2 regions of the Bartonella ancashensis genome follow, and region 2 is predicted to be linked to the other one. Evidence: predicted binding sites of a transcription regulator. Region 2 holds the regulator's gene; the other holds the start of a gene.
The links. Region 2 encodes HrcA, which represses chaperone genes, less so after heat shock. Its sites were predicted from a motif close to GTTAGCACTCNCNNNNNGNGAGTGCTAAC; they were not measured.
Positions count from the first base shown of each region.

Region 1: a site for HrcA is predicted at 1,435-1,463, ahead of groES (co-chaperone GroES). Genes of this name have one in related genera too.

Region 1 is NZ_CP010401.1:194,174-197,607, reverse strand. It holds gene fumC (class II fumarate hydratase) at 1-1,267, opposite strand, end outside; gene groES (co-chaperone GroES) at 1,512-1,808, shown strand; gene groL (chaperonin GroEL) at 1,864-3,434, shown strand, end outside.
Region 2 is NZ_CP010401.1:547,029-550,462, forward strand. It holds gene rdgB (RdgB/HAM1 family non-canonical purine NTP pyrophosphatase) at 1-466, opposite strand, end outside; gene hrcA (heat-inducible transcriptional repressor HrcA) at 1,007-2,086, shown strand; gene grpE (nucleotide exchange factor GrpE) at 2,202-2,843, shown strand; gene PU02_RS02365 (sensor histidine kinase) at 3,002-3,434, opposite strand, start outside.

The DNA of each region.
Region 1 (3,434 bases), 350 kb from region 2:
CAGCAGCTTTTTCATAACCAATTTCTGGTGCGAGAGCTGTTACCAACATAAGGGAGCGCTCCATGAGAGAATGAATATGTTCTCGATTAGCGCGAAGCCCCTTAATACAGTAAGTACTGAAGGAACTCATTGAATCTCCAAGGAGGGAGAGTGATTGTAGGATATTATAACCGATGATTGGCTTAAAAGTGTTGAGTTCAAAGTGACCTTGGCTAGCAGAAAATGTTACGCTGGTATGATTGCCGAAGACCTGGCACGCAACCATGCTCAATGCTTCGCACTGTGTGGGATTAACTTTTCCTGGCATGATGGAGGAACCAGGTTCATTTTCTGGAAGGTTTAATTCACCTAATCCTGAGCGTGGTCCCGATCCTAAGAAGCGGATGTCGTTAGCAATTTTGAAAAGATCAGCAGCTAATGCATTCAAACTTCCATGAAAATTGGCAAGAGCTCCATGATGCGCGAGAGCTTCAAATTTATTATGAGCAGTTTTGAAGCCAATTCCTGTCAGGGAACTTATTGTTTCAGCAAAGTCAATATCAAAATCTTTTGGCGCATTAAGGCCTGTTCCAACGGCAGTTCCTCCCTGAGCAAGCATTTGTACGTCAATAAGGGATTTCTCAATGCGATAGCGGTTAGCTTCTAATGCAGCTCGATATCCTGAAAATTCTTGTCCAAGTGTGATAGGGGTTGCATCTTGAGTGTGCGTTCGTCCAATTTTTATAATATCTGCAAATTCTTTCTCTTTTTCTTGCAAACTATCAATAAGAGTATCAAGCATTTCGAAAAGATGTTGCCTTGTTTGCAGTGTAACAGCAATATGAAGAGCTGTTGGGAATGAATCGTTTGATGATTGGCTCATATTAACATGATCATTTGGGTGGACAGGTGTCTTGCCACCGAGTATTCCTCCCAAAAGAACGTTAGCACGATTGGCTATTACTTCATTGACGTTCATATTGCTTTGTGTCCCAGAGCCTGTTTGCCAAACAGAGAGAGGAAAATGTGTGTCGAATTTACCAGAAATAACTTCATCAGCAGCGGTAACAATAGCGTCACCTATATTTTTAGCAAGTTTCCCTTTCTTCATGTTTACAAGGGCTGCCGCTTTTTTAATAAGGTTTAACGCGTATATTAAAGCTAAGGGCTGCTTTTCGGTACCGATGTTGAAATGATGCAGAGACCGTGCAGTTTGCGCTCCCCAATAACAATTTTGAGGAACCGATATCGTTCCGAGGCTGTCAGTTTCTTGACGTATTTTAGTCATGGTAAAATCCTTATTTAGATCTAATTTTTATTTACTTAGCATCGATCAATCAGAATAAAAAATGGTCAAAATTTTTTAATGGAGATATATAATAGAATCCCCCGATTGAATTATTTTACATCGAGTTCTTGACATTACAAGGGAGCGTTTTTATATCTAGCGTAGATATTAGCACTCGTTACAAGAGAGTGCTAGTAAATTTCAAAAAATTAATTCGTTATACTCAGTTTTAAGGATTTAAAACATGGCTAACATAAAATTCCGCCCACTTCACGATCGTGTCGTTGTTCGCAGGGTTGAATCTGAAAATAAAACAGCTGGTGGAATTATTATTCCTGATACAGCTAAGGAAAAACCTCAAGAAGGTGAGATTGTGGCTGTCGGAAACGGCGCTCTCGATGATCATGGTAAGCGTATTCCTCTTGAAGTAAAAGAGGGAGACCGCGTCCTGTTTGGAAAATGGTCTGGAACCGAAGTTAAGGTTGACGGGGAAGAACTCTTGATCATGAAAGAGTCAGATATCATGGGAATTTTGGGCTAATCCAGCCTCTCAATTTTTATTATTATTATTTGGGATAACTCCAAGGAGAAATTAGATGGCTGCTAAAGAAGTTAAATTTGGCCGTGACGCTCGCGAGCGTTTGTTGCACGGTGTAAATGTTCTCGCTGATGCTGTTAAGGTGACGCTCGGCCCTAAAGGTCGTAACGTAGTGATTGATAAATCATTTGGTGCACCACGTATCACGAAGGACGGTGTGTCTGTTGCTAAAGAAATTGAACTTGAAGACAAGTTTGAAAATATGGGTGCGCAGATGTTGCGCGAAGTTGCTTCAAAAACAAATGATGTTGCTGGTGACGGAACCACAACAGCGACTGTTTTGGGGCAGGCTATTGTGCAAGAAGGCGTGAAAGCTGTAGCAGCAGGTATGAATCCTATGGATCTTAAGCGTGGGATTGATTTTGCTGTAGAAGAGGTTGTTAAAAGTCTTTCTCAAAAAGCAAAGAAAATTCAGACTTCAGAAGAAATTGCACAGGTCGCAACGATCTCTGCAAATGGCGCTGATGAAGTTGGTAAAATGATTGCTGATGCCATGAGTAAAGTGGGCAATGAAGGTGTTATCACAGTAGAAGAAGCAAAAACAGCGGATACTGAGTTAGAAGTTGTTGAAGGTATGCAGTTTGATCGCGGATATCTTTCACCTTACTTTGTGACCAATGCTGAAAAGATGATGGTGGATCTTGATGATCCTTACATCCTTATTCACGAGAAGAAATTGTCTAGTTTGCAAGCATTGCTTCCTGTTCTAGAATCCGTTGTTCAATCAGGTAAACCCCTTCTTATCATTGCAGAGGATGTAGAAGGTGAAGCTTTAGCAACTCTCGTGGTTAACAAGCTGCGTGGTGGTTTGAAGATTGCTGCTGTTAAGGCTCCAGGTTTTGGTGATCGCCGTAAAGCGATGTTAGAAGACATTGCAATTTTGACATCAGGTCAGGTTATTTCTGAAGATGTTGGTATTAAGCTTGAAAATGTTACTTTAGATATGCTGGGACGCGCTAAGAAGGTACAGATTTCTAAGGAAAACACGACCATTGTTGATGGTTCTGGACAAAAAGCTGAAATTAATGCCCGCATTAGTCAGATTAAAGCTCAAATTGAAGAAACAACATCTGATTATGATCGTGAAAAACTTCAAGAAAGATTAGCAAAACTTGCTGGTGGTGTTGCTGTTATCCGTGTTGGGGGTGCAACAGAAGTTGAAGTAAAAGAAAAGAAAGATCGTGTTGAGGATGCTTTAAATGCAACCCGTGCTGCTGTGGAAGAAGGGATAGTTCCTGGTGGTGGAACAGCGCTCTTGCGTGCTGCACATGCTCTCACTGTTAAAGGGAAAAATCCAGATCAAGAAGCAGGTGTTAGCATTGTGCGTCGCGCTCTGCAGGCACCAGCTCGTCAGATTGTTAAAAATTCTGGTGCAGAAGCTGCTGTTATTGTCGGAAAAGTTCTTGAGAATAGTTCAAGTACATTTGGTTATAATACTGCGACAGATCAGTTCGGTGACTTGATCGCTTTGGGGATCGTTGACCCTGTAAAGGTTGTGCGTTCTGCGTTACAGAATGCTGCATCCATTGCAAGTCTTTTGATTACAACAGAAGCGATGATTGCTGAAGT
Region 2 (3,434 bases):
GCCAAATGAACGTTCCCTCAACACATCCACGAAAATAATCTGCATAACCATCAGGCCATGCGATACAGATAACGGATATAAAGCGGCATCTTCGATGACTTTTTTTTAAGGCTCCAACTTTTTGGAGTTCATTTTCTATTTTTTGCATGGCTTTTAAAAAATCACGCGTACCATCAGGTTGAAGTGCCCAATCAGCTGTATAAACTCCTGGAGCTCCATTTAAGGCATCAATTTCCATGCCAGAATCATCTGCTAAAGCAGGAAGGCCTGTAATTTTTGAAGCTGCAAAGGCTTTGATGTATGCGTTTTCTTCAAATGTTGTGCCAGTTTCTTCGGGTTCATGAAGATTAAGTTCTGCAGCTGACTGTATCGTAAAATCAAAAGGGGCAATCAATTCAGAAATTTCACGTAATTTTCCGGTATTGTGTGTGGCAATAACGAGTTTTTTATCAGGTATGCATCTCATATCTATTCTTCCTAAAAACGAGAATTAATTTTTAATAAAATTTTTATCGTGGCATGATGATAAGCTAAGAAATATCAATATTAACAAAAGAACAAGAACGGTATCACCAAAAATTCTTTTTAACATTCACAAAAATTTTCTAGACCGTTATAATATTATTGACGATGGTTTTTAAATTATCCTTATACGTTAATGGTGTATTCTGTACGAATCGTGAACATTAAAAATATTGAAGTATGTTATTGAGAGATGTGCTCTTCTGTATTTTCAGCTAGTCTAGGTTATTGTAAATATGAATATTACGGGACTCTATAAAATTAAGATATCTCTGTAAATTTGCTCATTAAAGTATTTATAGAAGGATGTTTAAGTTTTATGAGAGAGTAAAGATCGGAAAATACATTAAGAGTTTTTTGGTAGAAAGAATATCTTTTGAGGTAAATTACACAATATGTTGATAGAATGAATAAAAGTAGTTTGGTCAAGTTTTGATGGAGCTTGTATTTTTTATTAAGAAAAAAATATTATTAAAGTGGTAATATGAAGGTGACAAAACAGATCTCTATTGCAGATGGATTGAAGGGGCTTGATGAGCGTTCACGCGATATTTTTCGCCACATTGTTGAAGCTTATCTCAGTGATGGTGAACCAGTGGGATCACGCAATCTTTCGCGTCTTTTACAGCAAACACTATCACCTGCAACGATCCGCAACGTTATGAGTGATCTTGAGCATCTTGGTTTAATTTATGCACCACATGTTTCTGCGGGACGTATGCCAACACAACCAGGGTTACGATTTTTTATAGATGCTTTTATGGAAGTGGGTTGTTTACCACCAGAAGAGCGTGAAAATATTGAAGCTCAAATAAAAGAAGCCGATCATACACAATCCGCTGAACATTTTTTGGTTCAAGCTAGCCAAATCCTTTCAGATCTTTCACGCGGAGCTGGGTTAGTTTTAGCAATGAAACATGAGGGTACGTTAAAGCACATCGAATTTGTGCGCCTTGACAACCAAAATGCTCTCGCAATTTTAGTAACGCAAAGTGGTGAAATTGAGAACCGGATTGTTCATTTGCCAGAAGGTGTGACACATTCGCAAGTAGTGGAAGCAACAAATTTTCTTAATGCTCATATTCAGGGGCGCACACTCAGAGAAGCTAAGATAGAGATTGAGCATCTATGTGCAGAAACACGAGATGCACTTGATCAATTATCCCATCGTCTTGTTAAAATGGGTCTAGCCCTTTGGGGGGGAGAAGATGAAGATCGTAAGATGCATTTTATTGTTCGTGGACGGAGCAATTTGTTAGAAGATGTGAAGGCGGAAGAAGATTTAGAGCGTTTGAGGTGTTTGTTTGACGATCTTGAAACGCGTGAGAGTATGGCACAATTGCTTAGTTTAGCTGATGAAGGTTTAGGCGTTCGCATTTTTATAGGTTCAGAGAATAAATTATTTTCACTTTCTGGTTCTTCTTTAGTGGTAGCGCCTTATTGTGATACGCAGCAAAAAGTGGTTGGTGCTTTAGGTGTCATTGGACCAACACGGCTTAATTATGCAAGAATTGTACCTATGGTTGATTACACAGCTCAGCTTATGTCTCAGCTGTTGCGTTGATGTATCTTAGGTGTTTTTGGATGTTCATTGTGCTAGGATGAAAAAATTCCTCTTGATTTTTGGGTATAAAATTTCGATATCGGGGGTAGCAAATCTTATGAAGGGATAGAATTTTATGTTTGACGAAAAAAGCAAATTTACGGATGTTTCATGTGAAAACCAAGAAAATTCTGATACTCTCGAGCAAGCTGTGGGTGATGATGTAGAAGCACATAAGGAAGAAGTTTGCACGGGTGTTGAAGAAGAAAAAAGTGAATCTATAGATCCTTTAACTGCTCTGCAGGACGAGAATAGGAAACTGAAGGATCAAATTTTGCGTTTTGCCGCGGATATGGAAAATCTTCGCCGTCGTACGATGCGTGATGTTGCCGACGCAAAGGCCTATTCAATTGCCAGTTTTGCTCGTGATATGTTATCTGTTTCTGATAACCTTAATCGAGCTTTAGAAGCTATTCCAGAGGGCGCACGTGAAAATGACGCTGGTTTAAAGGCATTGGCTGAAGGTGTTGAAATGACTGAGCGTGCCATGATGTCAGCTTTAGAACGTCATGGGGTGAAAAAAATATGTCCAGAGGGACAAAAATTTGATCCTAATTTTCACCAAGCAATGTTTGAGATTGCCAATTCTGATGTTCCAGATAACACGATACAACAGGTTGTTCAGGCAGGTTATACTATAGGGGATCGTGTTTTGCGTCCTGCAATGGTTGGTGTTGCGAAAGGAGGAGCGCGGGAGGCTTCTACTGAAAGTAATTAGGCATAGATTGTCTTCAAATTATCTTGTGTACGACACTGTCTTTTTTTTAGTTAGAAAAGATCTTGAAGAAGATGATGCTCGTGGAGCATTGAAGTCGTTTTAGAGGTGGCGAAAAATAGATTTTGTAGGTACTGTATATATTCATTGGAATGAAGGTGCTATTTTATAAGAGGTAACATAATAATAAAGCGTGCGCCAGTTCTGCCATTTTCAAGGGTGGAGTCAGTGATATTTTCAGCTGTGAGGGTTCCGTTGTGAGCTTCAATAATTTGTCTGCTGATAAAAAGACCCAATCCAGAGTTTTGTCCAAATGTATCTTCGTGCGGCCTGTCTGTGTAAAAGCGTTCAAAGATATGGTCAATACTCTCTAAACGAATGCCAGGGCCATTATCTTCAACGGTTAAGATGAGTGTTGAGTCTCTATTTTGCATAGTAACGCAAATCTTTCCATCGTTTTGAGGAACAAAAGAGCGTGCGTTTGCAAGGAGGTTAGAAATGACCTGCCCCAGTCGGAGTTCATGTCCTAAAACAAGATAACGTTTACTATAGGTATTGGGAATGATATCCAAGCTAACATCTATTGTTTGCTGA